2 regions of the Stenotrophomonas sp. Marseille-Q4652 genome follow, and region 2 is predicted to be linked to the other one. Evidence: predicted binding sites of a transcription regulator. Region 2 holds the regulator's gene; the other holds the start of a gene.
What was found. The regulator FliA, encoded in region 2, starts transcription of late flagellar genes. The targets are predictions, from matches to a motif close to TAAAGTTTNNCNNNCNNNGGCCGATAA.
Positions count from the first base shown of each region.

Region 1: a site for FliA is predicted at 7,491-7,517, ahead of LG380_RS15665 (methyl-accepting chemotaxis protein). Genes of this name have one in related genera too.

Region 1 is NZ_CAKAKE010000001.1:3,313,772-3,329,088, forward strand. It holds gene LG380_RS15625 (flavin reductase family protein) at 1-73, opposite strand, end outside; gene LG380_RS15630 (BlaI/MecI/CopY family transcriptional regulator) at 198-563, shown strand; gene LG380_RS15635 (TonB family protein) at 553-2,154, shown strand; gene LG380_RS15640 (hypothetical protein) at 2,151-2,708, shown strand; gene LG380_RS15645 (MBL fold metallo-hydrolase) at 2,723-3,541, opposite strand; gene LG380_RS15650 (S1/P1 nuclease) at 3,555-4,367, opposite strand; gene LG380_RS15655 (OmpW family outer membrane protein) at 4,470-5,093, opposite strand; gene gap (type I glyceraldehyde-3-phosphate dehydrogenase) at 5,291-6,295, shown strand; gene LG380_RS15665 (methyl-accepting chemotaxis protein) at 6,361-7,437, opposite strand; gene LG380_RS15670 (DUF2339 domain-containing protein) at 7,601-10,255, shown strand; gene LG380_RS15675 (DUF3999 family protein) at 10,252-11,625, shown strand; gene LG380_RS15680 (GNAT family protein) at 11,629-11,802, opposite strand; gene LG380_RS15865 (hypothetical protein) at 11,870-12,280, shown strand; gene LG380_RS15690 (phosphoglycerate kinase) at 12,262-13,437, shown strand; gene LG380_RS15695 (HAD family hydrolase) at 13,434-14,105, shown strand; gene pyk (pyruvate kinase) at 14,321-15,317, shown strand, end outside.
Region 2 is NZ_CAKAKE010000001.1:1,047,947-1,063,263, reverse strand. It holds gene LG380_RS04900 (chemotaxis protein CheA) at 66-2,051, opposite strand; gene LG380_RS04895 (response regulator) at 2,087-2,452, opposite strand; gene LG380_RS04890 (STAS domain-containing protein) at 2,449-2,757, opposite strand; gene LG380_RS04885 (chemotaxis protein CheW) at 2,855-4,012, opposite strand; gene LG380_RS04880 (ParA family protein) at 4,009-4,791, opposite strand; partial or broken gene motD (flagellar motor protein MotD) at 4,914-5,789, opposite strand; gene LG380_RS04870 (flagellar motor protein) at 5,791-6,531, opposite strand; gene LG380_RS04865 (chemotaxis protein CheA) at 6,602-8,455, opposite strand; gene LG380_RS04860 (protein phosphatase CheZ) at 8,460-9,068, opposite strand; gene cheY (chemotaxis response regulator CheY) at 9,068-9,457, opposite strand; gene LG380_RS04850 (RNA polymerase sigma factor FliA) at 9,472-10,218, opposite strand; gene LG380_RS04845 (MinD/ParA family protein) at 10,215-11,099, opposite strand; gene flhF (flagellar biosynthesis protein FlhF) at 11,086-12,972, opposite strand; gene flhA (flagellar biosynthesis protein FlhA) at 13,102-15,192, opposite strand; gene flhB (flagellar biosynthesis protein FlhB) at 15,216-15,317, opposite strand, start outside.

The DNA of each region.
Region 1 (15,317 bases), 2.3 Mb from region 2:
CCAGCACGATCGGTCCGGGCTCGAGGAAGCGGCGCACCTGGTTGGTCGGAAAGTCGGACTTGCTGTAGCACATGGTGGAGCTCCCGCGGGACCTGGCCCGGATGCTCCCAGCGGCTGGATCAACGACCCGTCACAGGGCTTGACGGCACCTCCAATTACATGCGTAATCGAAACATCGTTTACAGGTGTAAAAGATGATCCAGATCAGCGAAGCCGAAGCCGTGGTGATGGAAGTGCTGTGGGAGCGGCACCCGTTGGCTGCCGAGGAGGTCGTGGCCGGGCTGGCCGGTCGTGGCTGGGCCGACGCCACCATCAAGACCCTGCTCAACCGCCTGCTCAACAAGGGCGCGATCAGCGCAGAAAAGGATGGCCGCCGCTACCTGTACGCGCCACGGGTGGCCCGCGAGGAATGGGTGATGGAGGAGAGCGAAGGACTGCTGCAGCGCCTGTTCGGCGGCAAGGTCGCCCCGCTGGTGGCCCACTTCAGCCAGCACCGCAAGCTTTCGCCGCAGGACATTGCAGACCTCAAGCGCCTGATCAGGGAGCTGGACGATGGCCAGTGAACCGATCCGCTGGCTGGGCGTATCCAGCCTCGCCATCACCGCGGCGATCCTCCTGGTGCTGCTGCTGCGCCGCCCGGTCCGCCACTGGCTGGGCGCGGGTGCGGCCTACGCGCTGTGGACCTGCGTGCCGCTGACGCTGCTTGCACTGCTGCTGCCGGCACCGGCCCGGGACACGACGACTGCGACGGCCGCGGTGGTGGCGATCCGCACGGTGCTGGTCGAAAGCAGCCAGGACGCTTCGACGCAGGCCTCGTTGGCGGCGGTGCTGGGATGGATCTGGATTGCCGGGATGTTGCTGATGGTGAGCCTGCTGGCCTGGCAGCAGCGCCGCTTCCTCGGTGCACTGGGCGTCTTGCGTCGTCGCAACGACGGCTGCTGGGAAGCGGCCGCCGTGGCCGGGCTGCCCGCCGCGATCGGCCTGCTGCGGCCTCGGATCGTGCTGCCGCGCGATTTCGAGCGCCGCTACGAGCCAGCCGAGCAGGACCTGGTGCTGCAGCACGAACGCACCCACATCGCCCGCGGCGACCTGCAGGCCAACGCCGTGGTGGCGCTGCTGTGTTGCCTGTACTGGTTCAACCCGCTTGTCCACCTTGCCGCGCGCCGCTTCCGCTTCGACCAGGAACTGGCCTGCGATGCACGCGTGCTGCGCTCCCGGCCGCGGGCCCGGGGCCGCTACGCGCAGGCCATGCTCAAGACGCAGTTCGATGCCGTCCCGTTGCCAGTGGGTTGCCACTGGCAGTTGCACCACCCACTCAAGGAGCGAATCGCCATGTTGAAGCGTCCGACACCGAAGCCGAACCAATGGATGGTCACCGCCGCGCTGGTCGCCGGCCTGGGCAGCACGCTGGGGTACGCCGCCTGGGCGGCAAAGCCCGCGGGTGCCGCGGGCGTGGCCTCGCCGGCAACGGCCGCCGAAGCCGTTTACCGCGTGCAGCTGCAGGTGGACGTGGATGGCGAACAGCAGCAGTTCGCACTCGAGGCCCAGGCCGGCAAGCCGTTCGCCTTTACCGTGCACACGGCAAAGGCGAACGAGTGGCATGGCACGTTCACCGCTCGCCCGGTCGATGCGGACGGCGTGTTCATCGCCGGTACCCTGTCCGTCGACGGCAAGCAGGTGGCCGAACCATCGATGTCGGCGAGCCTCGGAAAGCCAGTGAGCCTGCGCATCGACCAGCCAGCCGGTGGTGCCTTCCAGCTGGAGATGCTGGCCACGCCGGTGGACGCCGTGGCCAGGGCATCCGGCGCTGCCAGGCCTGCGCACAAGCCCAAGCCGCATTCCCCGATCAGCAGCACCGATGGCAGCAAGGTTGATGTCGAACCGGTGGTCGAACAGATGCCGCCGCCGCGCTATCCCAGCGGGGCCTTCCAGCAGGGCATCAGCGGCAAGGTCGTGCTGCACGTGGAAGTGGGCGCCGATGGCCGCGCCGGCGGGATCGACGTGGTCAGCGCCGAGCCGAAGGGCGTGTTCGAGGAAAACACCGTGGCTGCGGCCCGCAACTGGACGTTCAAGCCTGCAATGAAGGACGGCAAGCCCGTGGCCTCGACACTGCGCATCCCGGTGCAGTTCGAACTGGACGCTCCGGGCGAATGAGGGCCGCCCTTGTGCTGTGCGCGCTGCTGGCCGGTTGCGCCGGCCACGACCGCCTGCAGGTGGTCGATACCCGCGACGGCAGTGTCGGCTTCCGCGCGCTGGGCGCCCGACCGGCCGGCGCCGGAGCCGGCAGCGTGCAGGCCTACACCCTGCAGGCGGCAGAGGGCTTCCGCATGCCGCGTCTACACCATGCGCCGGAGCCGGAATGGGATGCGGCCGAAAGCCGGCAGCACCTGCCGCCCACCACGATCTGCCTGCACCTGGTGCTTGATGCGCAGGGGCAGGTGGAGCGCAGCTGGCCGCTGCTGGACCGCGAGGAATGCAGTGCCGGGGGCTTGCCTGAGAACCAGGGGCTGGCCGAGGCCGCGCGCCAGGCGGTGGCGCAGTGGCGTTTCGTGCCGGCTGCGTTGTGCCGCTACGAAGCCGCCGCGCCGGCCGATGACGCCGGATGTACGAAGGCCGCCAGCGTCGAACCGTTACCGGTCAGCCTGCTGTACGCCTTCACCTTCGAGATCGTCGCCGGGCAGCGGCTGGTGCGCAGCCAGGGACGCTGACCCGCGCGTTGCGCTCAGCCCAGATCGACCGGGCCGCCCTGCAGGTTGGCGCGGATCGACGGGCCCATCAGTCGCGGCGCGGGAAGGGTGGCGTCGCGGGCCTGGCGGGTGGCCACGAAACTGGCTTCATCCACCCCATCGCGCAGGTGGATGTTGTTGCGGCGTTGCTCGGCGATGGTGGTCTCGTTGGCCACCGCGCGACCGCCCGGGCCGTAATCGTGGCAGACGAATACGCGGGTCTGGTCGGGCAGCGCCAGCAGCCGCTGGATCGAGCGGTACAGCTGCGCCGCATCGCCACCGGGGAAGTCGCAGCGGGCGGTGCCGCCATCGGGCATGAACATCGAATCGCCCGGGAACAATGCATCGCCGACCAGGTAGGCCACGCTGTCGCTGGTGTGGCCGGGCACCGCGATCACCCGTGCCGGCAGCGTGCCGATCTGGAAGGCCTCGTTGTCGGCGAACAGGTGGTCGAACTGCGAGCCGTCGGCGCGGAAGCCTTCGGGCATGTCATAGCGCGGGGCCAGGGTGGCCTGCACCTGGGTGATGCCCTGGCCAATGGCCACGCGGGCCTGCGGCCAGTGCCTGCGCAGCCAGCGCGAAGCCGACACATGGTCGGCGTGGGCATGGGTTTCCAGCAGCCATTCAACGTGCAGACTGTGCTGTTTTACGTGCTCGATCAGGGCCTGGGCCGAAGTGCTGGCCAGGGTGTCCGTTTCCGGGTCGTAGTCCAGTGCCGGATCGATCACCGCTGCCTTGCTGCTGGCTGGATCAACAACCAGGTAGCTGAAGGTATTGGATCCGGCATGAAAGAACGGGACGACTTCCACGGACATGCGGTAACTCCGGTCAGGGTTGGCCGAGCAGCGCGTTGAGCAGGACCGCCAGGCGGTCGCCGGCCAGTCGCAGGTGCTGTTCCACCACGGGACGATGGCGCGACACGTAGCCGGTCGGCACGGTGCCGGGCCGTGCCGGGTAGACGCCCGGGGCGATGGCGATGCGGCAGACCGATTCGGACCACAGCTCGGGATCACGGTCGCCACGCACGAGTTCGGCGGCATCCGGCGCGGGAAGCGCCAGCAGCTCTTTCAGATACTCGTCATCAGTGAGCTTGCGGTCGTACACCATGCCGCTGTCCCATAGCGAATGCAGGTTGGTGCCGCGGCCGTTGAAGTGGAGCTGGAACTCGTTGCCCCCCTTGTCGTGCGCGTAGCCAGCGTGCATCGGCTGGTGGATGTCGCCGGTGAAGTGCACGACGAATTTCAATGCCTGCGTGCGCTCGGCCAGCGGACGGCTGGTATCGGCCAGGATCGCGCTCTGCTCCTTCAGCGCCTCGGTGACGCAGTCGCCGTCCTTGCAGTCGCGCTCCTTCAGGTACTGGCAGTCGTGTTCGGCGATGTTGACGTAGTGCCAGCTGGCCGTGCGCTTGCCGAGGTCCGGGTCGCTGCCGCGCAGCTCGTCGGCCCACGAAGCGATGCCGGACAGGGTCGGGTCGGCTTCGCCCTTGAGCAGTTCGTCCACCGCGGCGCGTGCCTGCGGGGTGAGCTGGGTGTCGGCGATCCGCGCCACCAGGCGGTGTCCCTGGCCGCCCCATGCCTGGGCGTCGAAAGAGGGGGATGCCAGCATCACGCCGGCAAAGAGCAGGGGGATGAACTGTTTCATCCGGTGATTCTAACGGCTGGGGCCGTCACCGGGATTGCCGCTTGCGGCGGTTGCGGCAGGTCGCGCGAGGGAACGCGACCTGCCGCGGCTGGGCCGGGTGGCTCAGAAGCGGACGACGTAGGACGCGCCGTAGACCAGCGGGTCGATGTTGACGGTGCCCAGCTTGGCACCATCCAGCCTGACGTCGGTATCGATGTCGGCCCAGCGGGCGTCCACGCGGATGGCGGCCTTGGGCGAGATATTGAAATCCAGGCCGACGTGGGCGGCCAGGCCAAACGAGTCGTCCAGCTTCAGCTTGCTGCCGGCCAGTGCGCCGCCGGTGCTTTCGCTGAAGAAGGTGGTGTAGTTCAGGCCGGCGCCGATGAACGGCGAAACCTTGCCCGCGCTGTTGAAGTGGTACTGCAGCGAGACCACCGGCGGCAGGTGCTTGGTGCTGCCGACGCGGCCGAGGCCGGCGATGTTGATGTCGTGCTTGAACGGCAGCGCGGCCAGCACCTCGATGCCGAGGTTGTCGGCGATGAAGTACTCACCGGTGATGGTCGGCTTGACGTCGTTGCCCACGTCCACGGCCAGGGTGCCACCGGCCAGCGAGCCGTTGTCCGACTTGGGGGCGACCTGGTGGACGCCGGCGCCGATGGTCCAGTCGCCCTTGGACTGGGCCATGGCCGGCGCGGCGGCCGAAACAGCCAGGGCGAGGGCGGAAAGCATCAGGGGGGTCTTGCGCATGGGGGCAGTCTCGCTGCGTTGGAAGTGGCGCCATTCTTTGCATCGACGGAGACCTGCGCCTTGATCCGGATCAAAGGTCCGCCGGCGTCCAGCGGCTGGCGGGGCAGCCCGGCATGCAAGTGGCGTGCGCGACGTGCTGGTAGAATGGCGGCCCCTTTCCACCCCGCCGCAACGTGCGGTCGCAGGAGCTTGTCAACATGGCAATCAAGGTCGGTATCAACGGTTTCGGGCGCATCGGACGCAACGTGCTGCGTTCTGCGGTGCAGAATTTCGGCAACGACATCGAGATCGTGGCGATCAATGACCTGCTGGAGCCGGATTACCTGGCCTACATGCTCAAGTACGACTCCGTGCATGGCCGCTTCAAGGCCGACGTGGCGGTGGACGGCGGCAACCTGCTGGTCAACGGCAAGAAGATCCGCCTGACCCAGGAGCGCGATCCGGCCAACCTGAAGTGGGACGAAGTCGGCGCCGACGTCGTCATCGAATCCACTGGCCTGTTCCTGACCAAGGAAACCGCGCAGAAGCACATCGATGCCGGCGCGAAGAAGGTGATCATGTCGGCCCCGTCCAAGGACGACACGCCGATGTTCGTCTACGGCGTCAACGACAAGACCTACGCTGGCCAGGCGATCATCTCCAACGCCTCGTGCACCACCAACTGCCTGGCCCCGCTGGCCAAGGTCATCAACGACAAGTGGGGCATCAAGCGCGGCCTGATGACCACCGTGCACGCTGCCACCGCGACCCAGAAGACCGTTGACGGCCCGTCCAACAAGGACTGGCGCGGCGGCCGCGGCATCCTGGAAAACATCATTCCGTCCTCCACCGGCGCGGCCAAGGCCGTGGGCGTGGTGATCCCGGAACTCAACAAGAAGCTGACCGGCATGAGCTTCCGCGTCCCGACCTCGGACGTGTCGGTGGTCGACCTGACCGTCGAGCTGGAAAAGGAAGCCACCTACGCCGAGATCTGCGCCGAGGTGAAGGCACAGAGCGAAGGCACGCTGAAGGGCGTGCTGGGCTACACCGAGGACAAGGTCGTGGCCACCGACTTCCGCGGCGAGACCTGCACCTCCGTGTTCGACGCCGAGGCCGGCATCGCGCTGGATGGCACCTTCGTCAAGCTGGTGAGCTGGTACGACAACGAGTGGGGCTATTCCAACAAGTGCCTGGAAATGGCCAGGGTCGTTGCCGCCAAGTAAGGCGCTGCTCCTGGATCACGAAAAGCCCCGGCAACGCCGGGGTTTTTTGTTGCGCCGCTGACGGCTCAGAGCGCCTGCAGCACCAGGCAGTGCCAGCCGGTGCGGTAGGTCTCGTAGCCGGGCGAGGCGGCGTGCGCGATGCAGTGCATTCGCCCTTCGTACTCAAGCACCTGCGCACCGCGCGGTTGGCGCAGCAGCTCGTCGCGCCCGGGGAAGTCGATCACGTCCTGCAGGCTGCGCCCGGCCGAGTCGGCCAGCACCAGGCCGCGGTCGTCGACGATGCACACGCGGCTGCGCGTCCATTCCTGTTCGGACAGCGGCGTGCGCTGCACCACCGTCTGCGCCAGCGCATCCCAGCGGAACACGATGCCGAGGATGCCGAGCAGGCGGCCATCGATGCGCCCGCCCTCGCGTACGCCGCAGGCGTACACCAGCACGCGCTCGCCGCCGGCCAGCTCGCTGGCGTGCACGGCCTGGAAGCCGAACTGCTCGCCGCTGGTGTTCCGCCGTGCCGCCTCGAACCATGCGCTGTCACCGACGTCCATGCCGGCGGAGTGGTACTGGTCGGGGCACCCATTGGCGATCACGCGGCCATCCAGGCCGACCAGCACAAGGTCGAAGTACACCGTGTACGAATCCAGGATCTGGCCCATGCGGCGCGAGGCATGGGCGACGTCCTGTGCCGTCGCGCCAGGGCGCGCAGCGGCGACCACCGCGCCGTCGGTCGCCCACCAGCGCACGTCGCAGCTGCGCTCGTAGAGGTTGCGGTCGATCAGGTCGATGTTGGCCAGCGCCAGCTCGGCCAGCCGGGTGCGGCGTACGTTGTCTTCCAGTTGTGCCAGCGTGTCCTGCATTTCGCCGCGGGTGGTCTCGGCGCTGCGGTCGATCTCGCGGGTAGCTTCGGCCACGCTGCGCGACAGGCTGTCCATTTCCTGGGCGATCACCGCAAAGCCGCGGCCGGCCATGCCGATGCGCGCCGATTCGATGCGGGCGTTCATCGAGATCACCAGGGTGGTGCGGTTGATCTCCTCGATCCGCTGCAGGGACTGCCGCAACTGGGCCATCAGGCGGGCCGAGAGGCCGGCCACGGAACGGATATGGTCATCGACGCTGGCCTGGGCAGGCGCGGCGGGCAGGGTCATGCAGGGCATCCTCGGCAAGGGAGATGGGGTGCTTCTTTGCTGCCAACCCAGCCTCATCGGCCAGCCGCGTGCGGACTTGAGCCGCATGGCGGTGCGCTCCGGTAGCATGCCGGCGACGGCGGCCCGGGACGGCCTGCCACCCATCACCCGGGGGAAGCATCGTTTGGAATCGATCATTGCGTTGGTGGCGCTGGCGGTACTCGCCGTACCCGTGTTGCTGGGCGTACTGGCTTTTTCGCTGCTCGGGCTGAAGCGACGCGTGCAGCTGCTGGAGCAGCACGTTGCCGCGTTGCAGGCCCGGCCGCAGCCGGAAGCAGCGCCGCCTGCCGCCTGGACGGTGGCTTCGTCGATTCAGCCTCCGCCCGCACCCGCACCCGCACCTGCGCAGCCTGCTCCGGTATCGCCGCCGCCGCTGCCCGCCACATCGCCACTGGTCCAGGCACGGGAAATGGATGCCGGCGCCGCCACGCCACCGCCCCACGCGGAGCGGAGCCGCCGGCAACCGGAACGGCCAGGCCCGCTGCAACGTCTGCTGGGCACGGCGCGACGCTGGTTCACCGAGGGCAACATGCCGGTCAAGGTCGGCATGCTGGTGCTGCTGGCCGGTGTCGCCGCGCTGCTCAAGTACGCCAGCGACCAGGGCTGGTTGAACCTGCCGATCGCACTGCGCCTGAGCCTGATCAGCATCGCCGCACTGGCCGGCCTGGTGTTTGCCTGGCGCAAGCGCGATAGCCATCGCACCTTTGCGCTGGCACTGCAGGGCGGGGCGATCGGCGTGCTGCTGCTGACCGTGTTCGCGGCCTGCAGGAACCACGGGCTGATCGGGACGGTGCCGGCCTTCGGGATCAGCGTGGTGCTGATCGCCGGGCTGGCGGTGATGGCGGTGTTGCAGGAATCACGCACGCTGGCGGTGCTCGGCGTGCTGGCCGGGTTCATGGCGCCGGTATGGCTGTCCGATGGCAGCGGCAACCACGTTTCGCTGTTCTCGTATTACGCGCTGCTCAATGCCGGCGTGTTCGCCATTGCCTGGGTGCGGCCGTGGCGCGAACTCAACCTGCTGGGTTTCGTTTTTACCTGGGGCATCGGCACGGTCTGGGGCGTGCTCGACTACGCGCCGCACAAGTTAGCTTCCACCGAGCCATTCCTGCTGCTGTTCTTCGCCTTCTACCTGCTGCTGCCGCTGCTGCACGCCCGGCGCAGCGCCACCCCGGGCAGTGCACGGGTGGATGGCGCGCTGCTGTTCGGCACCCCGCTGGTGGCGTTCTCGCTGCAGGCCGCATTGCTGGAAGGCGAACGCATGCCCCTGGCCCTGTGTGCGCTGGCCCTCGCGGCGTTGTACGCGCTGCTGGGCTGGCTGCTGATCCGTCGCGAGCGGTTCCAGGTGCTGGCCCGCGGCAACGCGATCCTGGCCGTCGGTTTTGCCACGCTGGCGGTGCCGCTGGCGCTGTCGGCGCGCGCCACCGCCGCGGTGTTCGCGCTGGAAGGCGCCGGACTGGTGTGGCTGGGCCTGTTGCAACGGCACCGGCTCGCGCGCTGGACCGGCATCGGGCTGCAGCTGGCGGCCGCAGTGGCGCTGGCCTCGGGCGTGGCGTCCGGGCCTGCGCCCAGCGTGGCTATCACCAATGCCGCCTTCATGGGCGCGCTGCTGGTGGCGCTGGCTGGCTTCGCCACCGCCTGGCTGTACCGCAATGCGAGCCACGCGTGGTTGGCGGCCGCAGCGTACGTGTGGGGCCTGGGCTGGTGGCTGGGCAACATCGCGCTTGAGATCAGTAACTTCATGCCGGCCGGCAGCCGCCTGCACGGGCTGCTGCTGTTGCTGGGCGTCACCGGTTGGGTGGCCGCGGAAGTCCATCGCCGCGCTCCGGCACCGGCGCTTGCGCTGACCACCCTGGCCGCACTGGTGCTGGCCTTCCCGCTGGCCTTCGCGCAGGCCGCCGATTACGGCCAGCCGTTTGCCGGCCATGGGAGCTGGGTGTGGCCGGTGTTCGCCGCGCTGGGCCTGCGCAGCTTGCTGTGCCTGCGCATGGGCGAGGGGCGCATTGCCGGCCTTGTCCAACTGGCATGGTGGCTGTTGTGGCCAACCGTGCTGTCGCTGCTGGCCTTGCACGTAAGTGAACGCTTCGGGCTGGCCGAAGGCTGGGTCGGCATGCTGCTGGCGCTGCCGTGGTTGGTGATGGCGGTGCTGTCCCAGGACCACTGGCGCTGGCTGGCCCAACCGCTGGGCACGTGCTTCGTCCGCCTTCGCCCGCACCTGCAGGGCATCGTCGCGCTGGTGCTCGCGCTGTGGTGGTTCGCAGCGCTGGCCAGCAGTGGCGCGGCCGCGCCGCTGCCGTGGGTGGCGTTGCTCAATCCGCTGGACCTGGCACAGGTCGCCGTGCTGGTACTGGCGGCACGATGGCTGTGGCAGAACCAGCCCGGCCAGTCCGCTTCCGCCTGGCGCGTGGGTCTGGCGCTGGCCGCGCTGGCGCTGGTCACGGTGATGACGCTGCGCGCCGTGCATCACTGGGGTGGTGAGCCGTGGAGCGACGCGCTGCTGGGCAGCCGCCTGGCGCAGACCAGCCTGACCGTGGTCTGGAGCCTGCTCGGCGTGGCCGGCTGGGTATCCGGTTCGCGCCGTGGCCAGTGGGGCTTGTGGCTGTCCGGCGCGATCCTGATGGGCGTGGTGCTGGCCAAGCTGCTGCTGGTCGACCGCGGCAACCTGGGCGACCTGCTCGGCATCGGTGCATTCATTGCCTATGGCCTGCTGTGCACGCTGGTGGGCTGGCTGGCACCTGCACCGCCGCGCCGTGGCGGTGCCAACGAGGAAGCTTCCGCATGATCAGGCAACTCTTGTGGCTTGCCCTGCTGCCATCGATGGCGCTCGCGGCCGATGACTTCGCCCGGCAGTGGCCGTTGCAGCTCTCGCGCGCCGATGCCGGTGCCTACCGGGTACCCCTGGATGCCTCGGTATACACCGCCGCGCACTGGCCGGACCTGCGCGACGTGCGCGTGGTCGATGCAGACGGGGTGCTGGTAGCCAGCGCGGTGCAGGCGGCTGCCGAACTCGGTGCGACACCGGCGCAGCGGGTGGAGCTGCCGTGGTTCGTGGTGCCGGCCTCGCCCGCCACCGCCAGCGGTGACCTGAGCGTGGTGGTGCAGCGGGGGGCGGACGGGCGGCTGTCGATCCGCAACGCCCTCGGTGCTGGGGCAGGGGATGGCGCCGACCCGGTGTGGCTGGTGGACCTGGGCGCGCAGGCGCCGCAGTTGCGCGCGCTGCGGGTCGAGTGGGCCGATCCCGCCGCCACCGTCGACGTCGGTTACCGGCTGGAAGCCAGCAGCGACCTGCGCAGCTGGCAGGTAATCGATCCGCAGGTGCGGCTGCTGCAGTCGAGCAACCAGGGGCGCGTGCTGCGCCAGGACCGCATCGCCCTTGCGACCTCGCAGCGCTACCTGCGCCTGGTGCCGCTGCAGCGCCATGGCGCCCCGGCGCTGCGCCGCCTGCTCGGCGAGCTGGGCACCCGGGCCGAAGCCGGCGACTGGCAATGGCAGGATCTGCGTGCCGACGCTGCGGGCGATCCGCGCAAGGGGTTCATCTACACGCTGCGTGGCCGCTTCCCGGTGCAGCGCATCGACGTGGCAATGCCGGCCAACACTACCGCGACCTGGCAGCTCGCCAGCCGCGAAGCTCCGGGAGGCAAGGATCGGGCCACTGCCGGCTGGCGGGTGCATGCGGCGCGCTGGAACACATGGAGCCTGACCGAAGCGGGCCAGCTGCAGCAGTCACCGCCGCTGCCGCTGGATTCCACGGTGGTGGATCGACAGTGGCGGCTGCGGGCGCAGGGTGCCGCGGTGTCCGGGGCACCGGTGCTGCGGCTGGGCTATCGCCCCGGCAGCGTGGTGTTCCTCGCCCAAGGAAAACCGCCATATGCACTGGTCGCCGGCAGCGCGGCCGAGGTTGCGGCCTCGGCGCCGCTGGCACCGTTGCTGGCCGGGTTGCGCGGGCGCCATGGGCCGCAGTGGCAGCCCGCCGCGGCCACGCTGGGGCAGGGCACCGAGCGCGCCGGCGAGTCGGCGTACCAAGCGCCCCTGCCGCCGCGTGACTGGAAGAGCGCGCTGCTGTGGGTGGTGCTGGTGGTCGGTGCGCTGGTGGTGGCCGGTTTCGCACTGGCCCTGCTGCGCGGCGGGCGCGGCCAGCCCGGCGGGAACTGAGCCTCAACCAGCGAAGTCACGTCGCAGCGGCCCGTACAGCGCGGTGTCGCACAGCTCGCCATTGACCCGCCAGCGCTCGCGCAGCAGGCCTTCGTGGACGAAGCCGAGTTTCTCAAGCAGGTGCCGGGAGGGCGTGTTGCGCGGGTCGGTATCGGCCTCGATCCGGCGCAGGCCCATCCCGTCGAACAGTGGCGCAGCACCGCGCGCAGCGCCTCGCTGGCCAGGCCGCGGCCTGCCAGTCGCGGTGCAGGCTGTAGCCGATCTCGGCGCAACCCTGCTCGTGGCGGATGGCGAATACTGCGCAACTGCCGATGAGCCGGTCGCTGGCGGCCTCGCAGATCGCCCACACCAGCAGCCCGTCCTCGCGCCGCTGGCGCAGGATGTCGGCGACCTTGCGCTCGGCCTGCGCCAGCTCGGTCCACGCCGGGTAGCTCCAGTAGCGCATCACCTGCCGATCACTGTGGATGGCGAAAAGTGCCGGGGCATCGTCCATGCGGAATTCACGCAGGCGCAGCCTGTCGGTATGCAGTTCGGGTTGCTCGAGATGACCGTCCATCGTGTCGCTCCGTGGTTTGCCCGCGCCGGCGCCGCGGGCGAGAATGCCGGTTTCCATCGCCCCGCGGAGCTGATCCTGCCATGTCCATCGTTCGCATGACCGACCTCGACCTTTCCGGCAAGCGCGTGCTGATCCGCCAGGATCTGAACGTGCCGATCGAGGATGGCCGCATCACCTCCGAGCAGCGCATCACCGCCTCGATCCCGACCCTGAAGCTGGCGCTGGAAAAGGGCGCCGCGGTGATGGTGACCTCGCACCTGGGCCGGCCGAAGGAAGGCGTGTGGAGCGAGGCCGATTCGCTGGCGCCGGTCGCCGCGCGGCTGTCGCAGTTGCTGGGTGTCGAGGTGCCGCTGGTCAAGGACTGGGTGGATGGCGTCGAGGTCGCCCCGGGCCAGGTCGTGCTGCTGGAAAACTGCCGCATGAACGTCGGCGAGAAGGCTGATGACGAGGCGCTGTCGAAGAAGTACGCCGCGCTGTGCGATGTGTTCGTCATGGATGCCTTCGGTACCGCGCACCGCGCCCAGGCCTCGACCCACGGCGTGATCCGCTTCGCCCCGGTGGCCGCGGGCGGCCCCCTGCTGATGGCCGAGCTCGATGCGCTGGACAAGGCGCTGGCCAACCCGGCGCGTCCGCTGCTGGCCATCGTTGCCGGCTCCAAGGTCTCGACCAAGCTGGAACTGCTGACCAGCCTGGTCGGCAAGGTCGACCAGCTGATCGTCGGCGGCGGCATCGCCAACACCTTCATCGCGGCCAATGGCCACGATGTCGGCAAGTCGCTGTATGAGGCCGATCTGCTGGAGACGGCCAGGAAGATCGATGCCGATGCCAACGCACGCGGCGCGCACATCCCGCTGCCGGCCGACGTGGTGGTGACCCCGGCATTTGCCGCGGACGCGCCGGCCACGGTCAAGCCGGTCGACGCCGTGGGCGCCGAGGACATGATCCTGGACATCGGTCCGCAGACCGCCGCGCAGTACGCCGAGCTGATCGCCAAGGCCGGTACCGTGGTGTGGAACGGCCCGGTCGGCGTGTTCGAGTTCGACGCCTTCGGCAAGGGCACCGAGACCCTGGCCAGGGCGATCGCTGCTTCCAAGGCGTTCTCCATCGCCGGCGGTGGCGACACCCTGGCCGCGGTCGACAAGTACGGCATCGCCGGGCAGGTCAGCTACATCTCCACCGGCGGCGGCGCCTTCCTCGAGTTCCTCGAGGGCAAGACCCTGCCGGCGGTCGCCGCGCTGGAGGCTCGCGGGTCGTGAATCGCGACGTGCTGTTCTTCGATCTCGACGGTACGCTGATCGATTCGGCCGTCGGGATCACCCGCTGCGTGGCCCATGCCCTGGAGTGCATGCAGCATCCGGTGCCGCCGCAGGAAGAGCTGCGGCGCTGGATCGGTCCGGCGCTGCGTACCAGCTTCGCGCCCCTGTTCCATGACGCCGAGCGCGTGGAGCAGGCGGTGCTGCATTACCGCGAACGCTTCGAGAGCCACGGCTGGCGCGAGCACGAGATCTACCCCGACATCGGCGAGGTCGTGCAGGAGCTGCACGCGGCTGGCCACCTGCTGGCGGTGGTGACCGCCAAGAACGAACCGCATGCCCGGCGCATCGTCGAACACCTGCCGTTCGGCCACTGCTTCACCGATGTCATTGGCGCCACCCCGGACGGTTCGCGCAGCCACAAGCCGGAGCTGATCGCCGAGGCACTGCAGCGGCTGTCGCTGCAGCCGGGTCGCTGCTGGATGATCGGCGACCGCCACATGGACATCGAGGGCGCGCGCCACCACGGCATGCGCAACATCGGCGTGCTGTGGGGTTTCGGTGGCGCCGAGGAGCTGCGCCGCGCCGGGGCCCAGTACCTGGCCAACACCCCCCGCGAGCTGCCGGGACTGCTCGGCCAATCCGGCGCGCTGGTGCCCGCCGCCCACTGACGGGCGGCCTTCCTTCCCACGCATACGTATGCGCGAGCAGCTGCAGGCGACTGCGGCTACGCTTGCCGTGCACCGTACGCGCCAGCATGTCTGACAGCGCTGTCCAGGATGTCCGCAGGACACCCCGAAGTCCCGAAAAAAGCTAGGCGGGACAATGTGATAGCGGCCTTCACGGTGTGCTAGCTTCTGTTGTCATTTCCGGGAGCCACAGCACCATGATCGAGCGCCAGCGCCGAACCAAGATCCTTGCCACCCTGGGGCCGGCGACCGACCCGCCGGGCGTGCTGGAGGACCTGTTCCGGGCCGGCGTCAACGTGGTGCGGCTGAACTTCAGCCACGGCGATCCGTCCGGCCAGGCCAAGCGTGCGGCCGAGGTGCGCGCCGCTGCCCTGCGTGTCGGCGTGGAGGTCGGCATCCTGGCCGACCTGCCGGGTCCGAAGATCCGGATCGAGCGGTTTGCCGAGGGCAAGGTGGTGCTCCGGGCAGGCGACCGCTTCGACCTCGTGGCCGCGGCCAATACCCCCCCCGGCGACGCCAGCCAGATCGGCGTCAGCTATCTGGGCCTGCCGCAGGACGTGGGCGCCGGTGACGTGCTGCTGCTCGACGATGGGCTGATGCAGCTGCGCGTGGTCGAGGTCCAGGGCGAACGCATCATCACCACGGTGCTCAACGACGGCGTGCTGTCCGACCGCAAGGGGCTCAACAAGCAGGGCGGCGGGCTGTCGCTGGGCGCGCTGACCGAGCGCGACAAGGAGCTGATCGGTATCGTGGCGAAGATCGGCGTGGACTTCATCGCCGTCTCGTTCTGCCGCAACGCGCAGGACATGATCGATGCCCGCACCATCGCCCAGTCGCACGGCTGCAATGCCGCGCTGGTGGCCAAGATCGAGCGCACCGAGGCGATCGAGAACCTGGAGGAAATCGTCGAGGCCAGCGACGTGGTGATGGTGGCCCGTGGCGACCTGGGCGTGGAGATCGGCGATGCCGAGCTGCCGGGCCTGCAGAAGAAGATCATCAAGGCCGCGCTGGCGCAGAACCGCGTGGTGATCACCGCCACACAGATGCTGCAGTCGATGGTCGAAAGCCCGATCCCGACCCGCGCCGAGGTGCTGGACGTGGCCAACTCGGTGATCGACGGCACCGACGCGGTGATGCTGTCGGCCGAAACCGCCGCCGGCGCCTGGCCGGTCAAGGCGGTCGAGGCGATGGCGC
Region 2 (15,317 bases):
GCCTTCGTACAGCGGGCGGGGAATTGCGCCACGCCCGGAGGCGTGGCGTCAAACCGCGATGGGGATCACGCCGCTTCGGCGATGCGCAGCGAACGCACCAGGCCACCGATGTCCACGATCAGCGCGACACGGCCGTCGCCGAGGATGGTGGCGCCGGACACGCCACTGATGCGACGGTAGTTGTTCTCGATGTTCTTGACCACGACCTGCTGCTGGCCGACCAGTTCGTCGACTTCCAGCGCGATCTTCTGGCCGTCGCCTTCGACCACCACCACCAGCGGATCGGGGTTGGCGCCTTCGGCACCGTAGGCGTAGTACTCGCGCAGCGACAGGATCGGCAGGTACTCGCCGCGGACGCGCAGCACGCGGCCTTCGCCGGCCATGGTGCGGATGTCCTCTTCCTTGGGCTGCAACGCTTCGAGCACGTAGGCCAGCGGCAGGATCAGCGTCTCGCCACCAACGGACACGGTCATGCCGTCGAGGATGGCCAGGGTCAGCGGCAGGCGGATCAGGGTGCGGGTACCGGCACCGGCGCTGGATTCGATCTGCACCTCGCCACCCAGGGCCTGGATGTTGCGGCGGACCACGTCCATGCCCACGCCACGACCGGACAGGTCGGTGACGGCATCGGCGGTGGAGAAGCCCGGTGCGAAGATCAGGTCCCAGACCTGGGCGTCGGTCGGGTTGTCCGGCACGGCCAGGCCGCGTTCCTGGGCCTTGGCCAGGATCTTGTCGCGGTTCAGGCCGCGCCCGTCGTCGCTGACCTCGATGACGATGTGGCCGCCCTGGTGCGAAGCCGCCAGGGTGATGGTGCCGGTCTCGTCCTTGCCGGCCTGGCAACGCACGTCGGGCATTTCCAGGCCGTGGTCGATGGAGTTGCGGACCAGGTGGACCAGCGGATCGGCGATCTTCTCGATCAGGCCCTTGTCCAGCTCGGTGCCTTCGCCGATGGTGCGCAGGCGCACGTGCTTGCCCAGGCGGGTGGACAGGTCGCGGACCAGACGCGGGAAGCGGCGGAACACGGCGTCCACCGGCAGCATGCGCACGCCGATGACGGCTTCCTGCAGGTCGCGGGTATTGCGTTCGAGCAGGTCCAGGCCGGCGAACAGGCGCTCGGCGTGGACCGGGTCCAGCCCGCCGGAGACCTGCTTGAGCATGGCCTGGGTGATGACCAGCTCGCCGACCAGGTTGATCAGCGCATCGACCTTGTCGACGCTGACGCGGATCGATGTCTCGGCTTCGCTGGACGCAGCGGCGGGAGCGGAAGCTCCACCGGCAGCCGGACGTGCCGCTTCGGCGGGAGCCGGGGCAGCGGCCGGGGCCTGAACGGCCAGGCTCGGCGGCGCGGCGACCGGACGGATCTCCAGTTCGCAGTCGTCCACGACCCAGGCGAAGGTGTCCTCGATCTTGGCGCGCGGGATCCTGCCAACCAGGCCCAGGTCCCAGGCCATGTAGGCCTCGAGCGGGTCCAGGTGGGCGAACTCGGGCAGCTTCTCCAGGCGCGAGGCGACCTGCAGCGAGCCCAGGCTTTCCAGTTCGCGGATGATGCGCAGCGGATCATTGCCGCTCATGAACAGGCCGGGCGCCGGGGTGAAGCCGATCTGCCAGCCTTCCGGCTCGGGCTCGGCGGCTGCGGCGGCGGCCGGGGCGGCGCTGGTGGCCTTGCCCGACAGCACCGCTTCCAGGCGTTCCTTCACCGCGCGCACCGATTCGGGGTCGGCCGGCTGGCCGTGTTCGGCTTCGCGCAGCAGGGCGCGCAGTACGTCCACCGAGGCCAGCATGGCGTCGACCGCGGCGCTTTCCAGTGCACGCTTGCCGGCGCGCAGCTCGTCGAGCAGGGTTTCCAGCACGTGGGTGAGGCCGGCAATGGCATCGAAGCCGAAGGTGCCGGCGCCGCCCTTGATCGAATGCGCGGCGCGGAAAACCGAGTTGATGGTTTCGGCATCGTGCTGGCCGTCTTCCATCGCGAGCAGACCGGCTTCCATGGCGTCCAGTCCTTCGCGGCTTTCCTCGAAGAAGGTGGCGTGGAAACGTTGCAGGTCCATACTCATTGGCGCGCTATCCGATCGTTTTTGCGGTGGGGGTATCAGCCCAGGACTTTCTGGACGGTGGCGACCAGCTGTTCCGGGTTGAACGGCTTGACCAGCCAGCCGGTGGCACCGGCGGCCTTGCCTTCGGACTTCTTGTCGGCGGCCGACTCGGTGGTCAGCATCAGCATCGGGGTGAACTTGTAGTCCGGCAGCTGGCGCAGCTCGCGGATCAGCGAGATGCCGTCCATGTTCGGCATGTTGACGTCGGTGACCACCGCGTTGAACTTCGCGCCCTTGGCGCGACCGAGCGCAACGGCGCCGTCTTCGGCTTCTTCGACGGAAAAACCGGCCGAGGTGAGGGCGAATGAGACCATCTGGCGCATCGACGCCGAGTCGTCCACCACCAAGATACGTGCGCTCATGCAGCGTTCTCCACAGATTTCAGGTTGTCAGTAGTTGCGTCCAGGCCCAGGGCCTGGGTAACGCCAAGCAGGCGCGCGGCGTCGCGGAAGGTATCGGTGCAACCGTCGAAGCCGGTGGCGTGGCCAGCCTTGCGGCGGGCCTCGACGAAGGCGCACAGCAGCTGCATTGCCGCGGTGTGGATACGACCGACCTGGCTGGCATCCACGCGCAGCAGGCCCTCGTGTTCCAGGTGGGCGGCAAGTTGTTGTTTCAGCTCGGTGCTGGTCTCGATTCCGAGATCCTGACCCAGTGCCACAGTGCTCATCATTGCTCCGGACGAACGGTTCTAGGTCTGATAACGGCGCTTTCGTGGAAAGCTTTAGGGCTTGGTGCCAGGTTCTTTCCTGTCGCCCGCGGGCCGCTCAGTGCAGCAGCACGCTGGCGTCGAGCAGGATCATCGGCCGGGAGCCGAGCCGTGCCACGCCGCGGAACAGGTCATTGGAGATCTGGCAGATGCGCGCTGTATCCGGCGGTTCGATCTGCGAGTCGGTGAGGTTGGCCACGTCCTCGACCGCGGACACCTTCAGGCCCAGGGCTTCGCCGTCCTCTTCCAGGACGACGATGCGGGTGAGGGCATCGTCCTCCACCGGCACGCCGCCGAGGCGGATTCCCAGGTCGATGACCGGGACCACCTGGCCGCGCAGGTTCATGATGCCCAGCGTGGCCGGCGGCGTGCCGCGCAGCGGCAGCAGCGGCACCGGCAGCACCACTTCCTGCACCTTCAGCAGCTCCAGCGCATAGGGCTGGGCGCCGCAGCGCAGCCGCAGCCAGCGGGTGGTGCGTTCGGAGGCGCGGCGGTTGTGGTGCGGCGAGCTGGCGATGCGGGCCTGGGCCTGCAGCTCGTTCCAGGCGGCGTTGGTGGACGGCGGTGGAACGGGGCGGGAGGCTTGGGGCATGGGAGCCGGCGCTCGGATCGGGGCGGGGGCGGGTGCAGTGGGAGCCGCAGGTGCCGGCGGCAGACCCGGTGCCCGGGCAACGGCTGGCGTAACCGGTGTCTGGGTGACGGGAGCGGCGGGAGCAGGTGCAGGTGCCAGCGGTGGCTCAACGGCGGTGGCGGCTTCGGCGACCGGGCTGCCGGCTCCGATGGCCCCGGTGATGGTGGCCAGCTGCGGCTCCGTGACTTCTGCGGCCCCTCCGGGCACTTGAGCGACCTCATTCACCTCAGCGGCTTTAATCGTTCCCACCGCTTCAACCGCGTCTTCGTCTTCGACTTCGGCTGCCGCTTCCCCCTCGACGGCCTCGATCACCGCACCGTCGCTGGTGGCTTCTTCGGCCGCGTCATCGGTTTCCGCGGCGCAGGCCTCAGCGGCCACGCATGCTGCCTCGACGACATCGGCCCCAACGGCCACGGCATCGTCTGCGGCGGCTGCCGTGTCTTCGAAGTGGGCAGTTGCGTCAGCCGCTGCGGTCGCTTGGCTGGTTGCAGTCGGGTCTTGGTGTTGGCTGGCGGCGGCGCTGGACGGGATCGCATCCAGCAGCAGCTCCTCCAGGTAGTCGTCGAGTACGTCGGTGGGGTTCATGCAGCCTGCTCCAGGCACAGTGCGTCTTCGGCCAGGATCCATTCCAGGGCGCGGCGGTAGGCGGACAGGCCACGGCCCGGGTATTCACCGGCCACGGCCGCCACGGTCAGCGCCGAAGGGTTGCAGATGCGGGTGTCGACCGGGATCGCGTCTTCCCAGACGCGCTCGCCGTAGAGGTCCTGCATCTTCTTCAGGGTTTCGTTGCCGACGCGGGTGCGGCGGTCGAACAGCGTGGGCAGGATCGACACCGGCAGCGGACGGCGGCGCGAACGCTCGACCATCTCCGCGGTGCGGACCATGCCGGCCAGGCCGTGCAGGGCCAGCGGCTCGGCCTGGGTCGGGATGACCAGGCGGTGCGCGGCAGCCAGCGCGTTGATCATCAGCAGGCCCAGGGTGGGGGCGCAGTCCAGCAGGATGTAGTCGTGGCCGCCGGCGTGGCGGGTCAGTGCGTTCTGCAGGGCCAGGCCCAGGCCCGGCTGGCTGGCACTGCGGCGTTCCAGCGTGGCCAGTGCGGCCTGCGCGCAGATGAAGTCCAGCCCCGGGATCGCGCTGGGATTGGCCAGCGTGGCCAGTGCGGCCGGCGACTCGGCGAACAGGTCCAGCACGCCGCGCGGCGGCGGATCGACCGGGACGCCGAAGGCGCGGGTGAGTGAGGAGTGCGGGTCCAGGTCGATCAGCAGCACGCGCTTGCCCTGGGCGGCCAGGTTGCGGCCCAGCGCCAGGGTGGTGGTGGTCTTGCCGACGCCGCCTTTCTGGTTGGCAATGGCCCAGATGCGCATCAGGGAGCTCCTTCAATGGTCGTCGCCGCGGGCGCGCCTTCGATCGGGGCCGGCCGCACCGGGGCGATGGCCGCGGGCCTGGCCACGTTGTTGACAGGACGGGTAGCGGGCGCCGGCAGCGCGGCCGGGGCCGCACCGGCGGTCACCTTCGCGTCGCTGCCGGGGAATACCGGATCGGCCGCGTCGGCGAGGATGATCACCATCACCCGGCGGTTGCGGTTGCGGCCTTCCAGGCTGTCATTGGCATCGCGCGGGCGGAATTCGCCGTAGCCGACCATCGCCAGCCGGTCGGGGCGGATGCCCTGGTCGGCGAACAGGTGGACCACGGAGGCCGCGCGCGCGGCCGACAGCTCCCAGTTGGACGGGAACTGCGCGGTGGCGATCGGCACGTTGTCGGTGTGACCTTCCACGCGCACGCCGTTGGGTGCGTCGACCAGCACCTGGGCCAGCTTGGACAGGGTCTGGCGTGCGTGCGCATCGAGCGCGGCCGAGCCGGTGCCGAACAGGATGTCGCTGTTGATCTCGACCTCGATCCACAGCTCGGTGCGGCGCACGGTGATCATGCCGCGGTCGATCAGCGGCGCCAGTGCGGCGGTGAGCTGGCCGGCAATGCGGCCCAGCTGGCGCTCGGCGCGCTGCAGCTGCTCCTGGTTGTGCATCGACACCGGCATGCGCATGTGCGAGGCCATCGACGGCAGCTGGGTCTGGTCGCTGAGCACGGTGTTGCTGGCCAGGTTGGGCGAGTGGATCGCCGACGGGCTGTCATGCCCGCCACCCTGCAGCTGCAGGTTGCCGACGGGCACCTGGGTGACCGTGCGCGGCGCACCACCGAAGGCGGCGGTCAGTGCGTCGGCCATCACGCGGTACTTGCCCTCGTTGACCGAGGAGATGGCGTACATCACCACGAAGAAGGCAAGCAGCAACGTCATCAGGTCGGCGTAGGGGATCGCCCACGCCTCGTGATTGGTGTGCTCTTCGTGGTGCCTGCGACGTGCCATGTCAGTCCAGGAACCCGGACAGGTTGTTCTCGATGTTGCGCGGGTTCTCGCCGTGGGCGATCGAGATCAGGCCCTCGATGAACATCTCGCGCTCGCGCGTGGTGCCGGCGATCACGCCCTTGAGCTTGGCGGCGATCGGCAGGAACAGCAGGTTGGCCGAGGCGATGCCGTAGATGGTCGCGGTGAACGCGGCGGCGATACCGTGGCCGAGCTTGCTCGGGTCGGCGAGGTTCTTCATCACCGCGATCAGGCCCAGCACCGCGCCGATGATGCCCAGCGTCGGCGCATAGATGCCCATGCCCTCGAACACCTTGGTCGCGGCCAGGTTCCGCTGTTCTTCCGAGCCCAGTTCGATCTCCATCATGCGGCGGATGGCTTCCGGCTCGACGCCGTCGACCAGCAGCTGCAGGCCCTTGCGCACGAACGGATCGTCCTGAGCCTCGACATGGGCCTCCAGGCCCAGCAGGCCCTGGCGGCGGGCAATCGTGCTCCACTCGACGATCTGCTCGATCAGCCGCCTGCGGTTGCTTGCCGGCGGACGGATCACCCACGGCACGATCCGGAACGCGTGGCGGAAGATCGCCGGCGAGGTGTGGACCAGGATCGCGGCGAGGGTGCCGATGATCACGATCACGAACGCGGCCGGCGACCACAGCGAGGACAGGCCGGCGCCCTTGAGGATGCTGCCGCCGACCAACGAGGCCAGCGCGAGGAAAAGTCCGATGAGGCTGAGTCTGTCCATGTATCGGGGTATCGGCAGATGTGAAGAAAAATTGAGACCCCGGCATGCCGGCGTCCCTTCGTGGCGCCCCTCAGTCGGAGGAGCGCAGGCCGTCCACGTCCAGGATCAGGGCCATGCGGCCGTCGCCGATCAGGGTGGCGCCGGCATAGCCCTTGAGGCCGCGGAGGGCGCGCGGCAGCGGCTTGATCACCACTTCCTCGCGGCCACGCACCTGGTCCACGACCAGGCCGAAGCGGGCTTCGCCGGCCTGCAGCACCACGATGGTCAGCAGCGGGGTCTGCACCGCATCCACGCTCAACCAGCGGCGCAGGTCCACCAGCGGCAACGTGTGTGACTTGCGGTCGAGCACAGCGCGGCCGTCGAACCAGCCCAGCGCGGTACTGGGCGCATGCAGCACCTCGACCACGCGGGCCAGCGGCAGGGCGTAGACGTCCTCGCCGGCCTGCACCAGCAGGGTCGGCAGGATCGCCAGGGTCAGCGGCACGCGGATCAGGAAGCGGCTGCCACGGCCGAGTTCGGACTGGATCTGGATCTGTCCGCTCAGCTCGCGGATGCGCGACTGCACCACGTCCATGCCGACGCCGCGGCCGGAGATGTCGGTGACTTCCTGCTTGGTCGAGAAACCGGGCAGGAACACCAGGTGCAGGCACTCCTCGCTGCTCAGGCGGGCGGCGGCTTCCGGATCGAGCAGCCCCTTCTCGCGCGCCTTGGCACGCAGCCGTTCCGGGTCGATGCCGGCGCCGTCGTCCTGCACCTCGATGCTGACGTAGTCACCTTCCTGCTGCGCCGACAGGCGCACGTGGCCGCTGGGCGGCTTGCCGGAGGCTTCGCGCAGGTCCGGCATCTCGATGCCGTGGTCGATGGCGTTGCGCACCAGGTGCACCAGCGGATCGGCCAGGGCCTCGACCAGGTTGCGGTCCAGCTCGGTGTCAGCGCCGATCAGCTCCAGCTCCACTTCCTTCTTCAGGTTGCGGGCCACGTCGCGGGCGACCTTGGGGAAGCGCGAGAACACCTTGCCCACCGGCTGCATGCGGGTGCGCATGACCGCCGACTGCAGGCGCGCGGTGGCGATGTCCAGCGTGGACACGGCGCGGTCCAGTTCCTCGTCCTTGAGCCGGGAGCGCAGGGTCTTGAGGCGGTTGCGCGAGAGCACCAGCTCGCCAATCAGGTTGACGATGGCGTCCAGGCGCTTGGTGTCCACGCGCACGGTGTGCTCGGCCTCGGCGGCCGGCTTGGCTGCGGGCTTGGACACCGGTGCCGGGGTGGCGCGCGGGGCAGGCACGGGCGCCGGCGCCGGGACCGCCGCCAGCGGCTTGGCGCCGGGCGCGGCACCGCCGTGCAGCTGGTCAAGCAGTGCCTCGAATTCGTCGTCGGTGATCATGTCACCGCCCGCGGCAGGCGCCGGGGCGGCCGGCTTGGCACTGGGCGGGGCCTTGCCATGCAGCTGGTCGAGCAGGGCCTCGAACTCGTCGTCGGTGATCAGGTCGCTGCTCGACGACGCGGCCGGCGCGGGCGCGGCAGCCACCGGCTGCGGTGCGGCCGGTGCGGCGTTGACGTCGAACTGGGCGATCAGTTCCGGTGGCGCGTGTTCGGGTTCGGTGCCGGCGGAGACGGCGTCGAGCATGGCCTGCAGCCAGTCCAGCGACTGCTGGGCGGCATCGAAGTGATGCGCCTGCAGTTCCGCCTGGCCGGAGCGGGCCATGCCCAGGGTTTCCTCGGCGGCGTGGCACAGCCCGACCATGGCATGGATGCCAAGGAAGCCGGCACCCCCCTTGAGCGTGTGGAAGCCGCGGAATACCGCGTTGAGCTGTTCGCTGTCCTGTGGCGCCTGTTCCAGCGACACCAGCTGTTCGCCGAGGCGATCCAGGATCTCCTGGGCCTCGACGATGAAATCGGCGGCAATGTCGTCGGGTACGGCGCTCATGTCGTTACAACCCCAGGTCGGAAAGCAGGTCGTCGGCGTCGTGCTGCGACACCGCGTGGCGGTCCAGGCCGCCGACGGCGGGACCGGCAAGGCCGGCCTTGCCGGCTTCTTCCTTGCGCGGCGGCAGGCCGAGTTCGCCGAAGCCCTCGTGCACGCGGCGCACGATGCCCACGACGCGGCGGATGATCTGGCCGGTCAGGTCCTGGTAGCTCTGTGCCAGCGCCATCTCGGTCAGGTTGTGGCGGATCTGGTCGACAAGGTGGCCCTGGTCCTCGCTCAGGCCGCCGTCGCGCAGCTGGCCGGCGAGGGTGCGGCACTGTTCGGCCAGGTCCAGGGTGCGGTGGGTGGCCTGTTCGGTCATCGCCACCACGTGGTCCAGGCGCGCGCAGGCATCGTCCAGCTCGCCGCTGTCGGTCGGCAGGCGCGGCAGTTCGCCCAGCGCCTGGCCCAGCTCGCGGGCCAGCCGGCTCAGGCCGGCCATCATCGGCTGCTGGCGCAGGGCGGCCAGCGCGTCGATCTGCTCGCGCCAGGCGGCTTCGTCGCCGTTTTCCAGGGCAGCCAGCGCATCCTGCAGCCGGCCGATCAGGGCGGATCTGTGGTCGGCGGCGTTCATCAGGCGCCTGCCAGCCGCTCGAAGATCTTGCCCAGCTTCTCTTCCAGCACCTGGGCGGTGAACGGCTTGATGATGTAGCCGTTCACGCCGTTCTGGGCGGCCTCGATGATCTGCTCGCGCTTGGCTTCGGCCGTGACCATCAGCACCGGCAGGGTCTTCAGGGCGTCGTCGGCGCGGATCGCCTTGAGCAGCTCGATGCCGGTCATGCCCGGCATGTTCCAGTCGGTGACCACGAAGTCGAACGGCTGGCTGTGCAGCAGGGCCAGGGCGGCATTGCCGTCCTCGGCTTCAGCGGTGTTGTTGAAGCCCAGGTCGCCCAGCAGGTTCTTGACGATGCGCCGCATCGTCGAGAAGTCGTCCACGATCAGGACCCGCATGTTCTTGTTCAAATCTGATTCCTCGTTCAATGGTCCTCGAGGCCGGCATCGGCCGCCTCGAAAATCTTCAGTCGGCCACGCAGGCGGAGCACTGCCTGGCCGTGGATCTGGCACACGCGCGATTCGCTGACGCCGAGCACGGCGCCGATTTCCTTCAGGTTCAACTCCTGCTCGTAGTACAGCGACAGCACCAGCTGTTCGCGTTCGGGCAGGTGGCTGATCGCCTCGGACAGGGCGCTGCCGAACTGGCTGCGCTCCAGCAACTGCTGCGGGTTGGGGCCACCGCGGGCGATGGTGTCCAGCTCGCCGTGGTCCTCGACGCGCGATTCCAGGCTCAGCACCTGGCCGCGTGCGGCGTCTTCCATAAGCCGCTGGTATTCGGACAGCGGCATGTCCATCGCGGCGGCCACCTCGGTGGCGCTGGCGGCACGGCCGGTTTCCTGCTCGAGCCGGCGGATGGTGGCGGCGGCGTCACGGGCACGGCGGTGCACCGAGCGCGGCACCCAGTCGCCACGGCGGATCTCGTCGATCATCGAGCCGCGGATGCGGATCGAGGCATAGGTCTCGAACGAGGCGCCCTGGTCGGCGTCGTAGCTGCGCGAGGCCTCGATCAGGCCCATCATGCCGGCCTGCACCAGGTCGTCGATCTCCACGCTCGCCGGCAGGCGTGCGGCCAGGTGGTGGGCGATGCGGCGGACCAGGTCACCGTGCTGGGTGATGCACTCGGTGGCGCTGCAACGCTGCACCTCGCGGTACTGGGCGGCGGCCTTCATGCCGTCACCCCGCGATGGATGATGCGCTCCAGGAAGAACTCGATGCCGCCACGCGCTTCGGTCGGCGGCTGCCAGCGCGCGGTGCGGGCAGCCATTTCCTTGATCGCCATCGACGCGGGCGCGGCGGGATACGCCTTCACCACCGGCTGCTGGCGCTGCACGGACAGCCGCAGCCAGTCGTCCTGCGGTACTGCGCCCAGGTAGTTGAGCGATACGTCGGCGAGGAATTTCTCGCACACGCGGACCAGCTTGTCGTAGAGCATGCGGCCCTCCTGCGGGTCGCGGACCATGTTGGCCACCACCTGGATGCGGTCCACCCCGCGCTCGCGCGAGAGCACCTTGATCAAGGCGTAGGCGTCGGTGATCGAGGCCGGCTCGTCGCAAACCACCACCACGGTGTCCTGCGCGGCCTGGCAGAAGGTCAGCACGCTGTCGGTGATGCCGGCGGCGGTGTCGATGATGAGGATCTCGACCTCGCGCTCCAGCTCGGAGATCACGTCGACCAGGCCGGCGTGCTCGGCGCGACCAAGGTCGGCCATGTGCCGGCGACCGGAAGCGGCGGGGATCACCAGCAGGCCGGCGGGGCCTTCGATGATCACTTCCTCCAGCGTGCAGCGGCCGGCGACCAGGTCAGCCAGGTTGAAGCGCGGCTGCAGGCCAAGGATCACGTCAACGTTGGCCAGGCCGAGGTCGGCGTCCAGAAGCAGCGTCTTCTTGCCCAGCTCGGCCAGGGCCACGGCCAGGTTGGCGGCGATGTTGCTCTTGCCCACGCCGCCCTTGCCGCCGGTGATGGCGATGCTGCGCACGGCTCCGAGCGGCTGCCGGCGCGTGGCCGACAACGGGAAGGTGGTGGTCAGCTTGGCGTACTCACGCGACTGCATGGTTGAACTCCGGGTTGCAGGGCATATCGGCAGCGCGGCGCAAATCTTCAAGGCGAAGTACGAGGTTGGCGGCGCTGGCGCGATGCAGGTCGTCCGGTACGTCCTGGCCGTCGGTCACCCAGGTGATCGGCAGGCGGTGGTCGACCGCGATCGACAGGGCGCTGCCGAAGCGGCTGGTCTCGTCCAGCTTGGTCAGCACCAGGCCCTGCGGGTTGGCCGCACCGAAGCGACGCACCACCTCGTCCATGTCCTGGAAGCTGGTGTTGGCCGGCAGCACCAGCTGGGTGCTGACGTGGCCGGAGGCACGCAGCCACTGCAGCTGGGCAGCCAGGCCGCGGTCACGCTGGCCCAGGCCGGCGGTATCGATCAGCACCAGCTTGTAGTCGGCCAGGCGGTTCAGAAGCTGGCTCAGGTTGGTACCGCTGTTGGCCTCGTGCACGGCAATGCCCAGGGAGCGGCCAAAGCCGTACAGCTGCTCACGGGCACCGATGCGCTGGGTGTCGGTGGTGACCAGGGCCACGTCGCGGGCGGCATGGGCTTCGGCGAAGCGCGAGGCCAGCTTGGCGATGGTCGTGGTCTTGCCGGCGCCGGTCGGGCCGACCAGGGCGAACACGCCACCGGCTTCGATCGGGTCGACCGGGGTGATCGGCAGGCGGCGCGAGACCAGGCCCAGCATCAGGCCGCGGGCACGGTGCAGTTCGGTGTCGGCCGGGATTTCCATGGCCACGTCGCGGGCCAGGCCGGCGTCGAAGCCATACTCGTCCATCAGGTCCATGGCCTGGGCACGCACCGGGCAGCCACGCAGGCGCTCGTCGGTGAAGCGGCTCATCTCGCGCTCGATCATCTGGCGCATGACCGTCAGCTCCTTGCGCATGGCGGCCAGCTGGCCGTCTTCGCGGGGGGCCGGCACCGCGCTCAGGGTCGGGGCGGCAGTGCGTGCGTCAGCCGGGGCCTGCTCGATGGCCGGCGAGGGCGCTGCCACCGGGGTCGGCTCGACGAACGGGCGCTGCGGAGCTTCCGCGGCACGTTCGGCGATGTTCGGCGACGGCGCGGCCGGGGTGCGCTCGGCGAAGGCCGGCAGCGGAGCGGGCTGGGCATGTTCGCCAAGGCTGCGCGGTGCGGCGACCGGCTCCAGCGGCAGGTAGCTGGCCTCGTCGAGGAACGACGCCGGCTGCTGGAAGCTGCGCGGCGCTTCCTGGCGCGGCGACGGGGTCGGTTCGTGCAGGGCGTGGCCGGTCGGCGCGTGGCGCGGTTCCGGTGCAGCGGCCGGGGCCGGGCGGGCGAACGACGGCAGCGGCATGTCTTCCAGCGGCGGGTCGATCTGGAAGCGCGCGCGGTTGAGCGGGGCAGCCGGGGCGGCGGCCGGACGCGGCGCCTGGCGGGCGAATCGGTCAGCCGGCAGTGCCGGCGGATCCTCGTCGGTGGAGGGCAGGGTGGCGAAGTCCTGCACCGGCACGCTGACCGCCGGGCGAATGGCCGGGCGCGGCTTCAGCAGCGAGGCGAAGCGGCTGGTGAAGCCGGATTCGGCCGGCGCTTCCACGGTGCGGCCGGTGGCGCCGACGGCGGCGCGGGCCAGGGCGGCCACGGCCGAGGTGGTCGGGGCCACGGGTTCCGGCTCGGGCGACCTGCGGCGGGTGACCGCGGCGATCATCGCCTCGGCGGCGCTGCGCGGCTTGGCCGGTGCGGCCGGCTTCGGGCGGGAGGCCTCCAGGGCGCGCTGCACGACTTCCTCGTCGTAGTGCGCGGCGGCGACGATCTCCACGCCCTCCTCGATTCGCCGGTTGGACAGGATGACCGCGTCAGGACCGTGTTCCTTGCGCACCAGGTTCATGGCGGAGCGCATATCGGAGGCGACGAAACGTTTGATTTTCATGCTGTGGTACCGGGAAAGTTGAATTCTGTTTGCCAGTGGGGCGCGTGGGCTCGCGCTGCCGGGTCATGCGGATGGAGCGGGTGTTGCGGGTGACCGTTTTCCGACGCTGCCGCCGGAATCCGGTCGCCGTCAGCTGATGGTTCCGACCAGCTTCAGGCGCTTGTCTTCGGGGACCTCGCTGTAGGCCAGGACCGAGAGCGCCGGGACGCTGTGCCGGACCAGTCGCGCCAGCGCGGCGCGGACCTGACCGGGCACCAGCACGACGGCTGGCTCGTTCTTGGCTTCCTGCTTGCTGACGCATTCGGCCAGGCTCTGGTGCAGACGCTCGGCCAGACCGGGTTCGAGCGCGGCACCATTGCCTTGAGTGGATTCCTGCAAGACGCGTTCCAGTTGCGGGTTGAGGGTGAAAACCGGCAGTTCCTGCGACATGCCCGCGATTTCCTGGACGATGAAGCGGCCGAGCGAGTTGCGTACCGCGGCGGTGAGGCTGGCCGGGTCCTGGGTGAGCGGGGCGTTCTCGACCAGCGCCTCGACGATCTTGCGCAGCTGGCGCACCGGGATGCGTTCGACCAGCAGGTTCTGCAGCACCCGCACCACCACCGACAGCGGCAACGACTTGGGCGTGAGGTCTTCCACCAGCTTGGGCGCGGTCTTGGCCAGGTTGGCCAGCAACTGCTGCACTTCCTCGTGGCCGAGCAGTTCGGGCGAGTGCTCGCGGATCAGGTGCGACAGGTGGGTGGCGATCACGGTGGCCGGATCGACCACGGTGTAGCCCAGCGATTCGGCATGGGCGCGCTGGTGCGGCTGGATCCAGGTCGCATCCAGGCCGAAGGCCGGGTCCTTGCCGGGAATGCCGTCCAGGGTGCCGATCGCGCTGCCCGGGTCCAGGGCGAGTTCGCGGTCCGGCAGGATTTCGGCGGTAGCCACCGGCACGCCGTGGATCAGCAGGCGGTAGCCGGCGGCAGGCAGTTCCAGGTTGTCGCGGATGTGGACCGACGGAATCAGGAAACCCATGTCCTGGGTCAGCTTGCGGCGCACGCCCTTGATGCGCGCCATCAGTTCGCCACCCTGGCTGGCGTCGACCAGCGGGATCAGGCGGTAGCCGACTTCCAGGCCCAGCGGATCGACCGGGCGCAGTTCGTCCCAGGTCAGTTCGGCGGTGGGCGAGGGCTGGCCACCGGCCAGCGGCAGGGTGTTGGGGCCGGCGGCGCCGACCACGCCGGCACTCGCCTTCTCCTTCTCGGTGACCTGCTCGCGCTTCCACAGTTTCCATGCAAGGAAGCCGAGGATCGCGGCCAGGCTCAGGAAGGCCATGTTCGGCATGCCCGGGACCAGGCCGACCACGCCGAGGATGGCGGCGGCAATGGTCAGCGCACGATGCTGGCCGAAGACCTGGCCCATCATCGCCTGGCTCATGTCCTGCGCGCGCGAGGCACGGGTAACCAGCATGGCCACCGCCGAGGACACCAGCAGTGCCGGCAGTTGCGCCACCAGGCCGTCACCGATGGAGAGCAGGGTGTAGGTGGCGGCGGCGTCGCCGAACGGCATGCCGTGCTGCAGGACGCCCACGGCCAGGCCGCCGAGCAGGTTGATGAACAGGATCAGGATGCCGGCGATCGCGTCGCCGCGGATGAACTTGCTGGCACCGTCCATCGCGCCGTAGAAGTCGGCTTCCTCGCGGACCTCCTCACGGCGGGCCTTGGCTTCCTCGCGGGTCAGCAGGCCGGCGTTGAGGTCGGCGTCGATCGCCATCTGCTTGCCGGGCATGGCGTCGAGGATGAAGCGCGCGGTCACTTCCGACACGCGCCCGGCACCCTTGGTGATCACCACGAAGTTGATGATGGTCAGGATCGCGAACACCACGATGCCGACTGCGTAGTTGCCGCCGATGACGAACTCGCCGAACGCGGCGATCACCTTGCCGGCCGCTTCATGGCCGTCCTGGCCATTGAGCAGGATGACGCGGGTGGACGCCACGTTCAGCGCCAGCCGCAGCATCGTGGTGACCAGCAGCACGATCGGGAAGATGGTGAAGTCCAGCGGCCGCTTCACGTAGACCACGGCCAGCAGCACCATCAGCGAGATGGCGATGTTGAAGGTGAACAGCGCATCGAGCACCGGCGCGGCCAGCGGCACCACGACCATCGCCAGCAGGGCGAGCACGATCAGCGGCGCGCCCAGGCCCTGGCGCACCATCTGCAGCATGCGCCGCACGTTCATCCCTTCGGTTGCGGGCTGGGCGCTCATGGGCGGGCCCCCGGGGCGAACTCATCGATATCCACCACCGGCTGGGACGGCATGGGGCCTCCACGCCAGGTGCGCAGCTGGTAGACGTAGGACAGGAC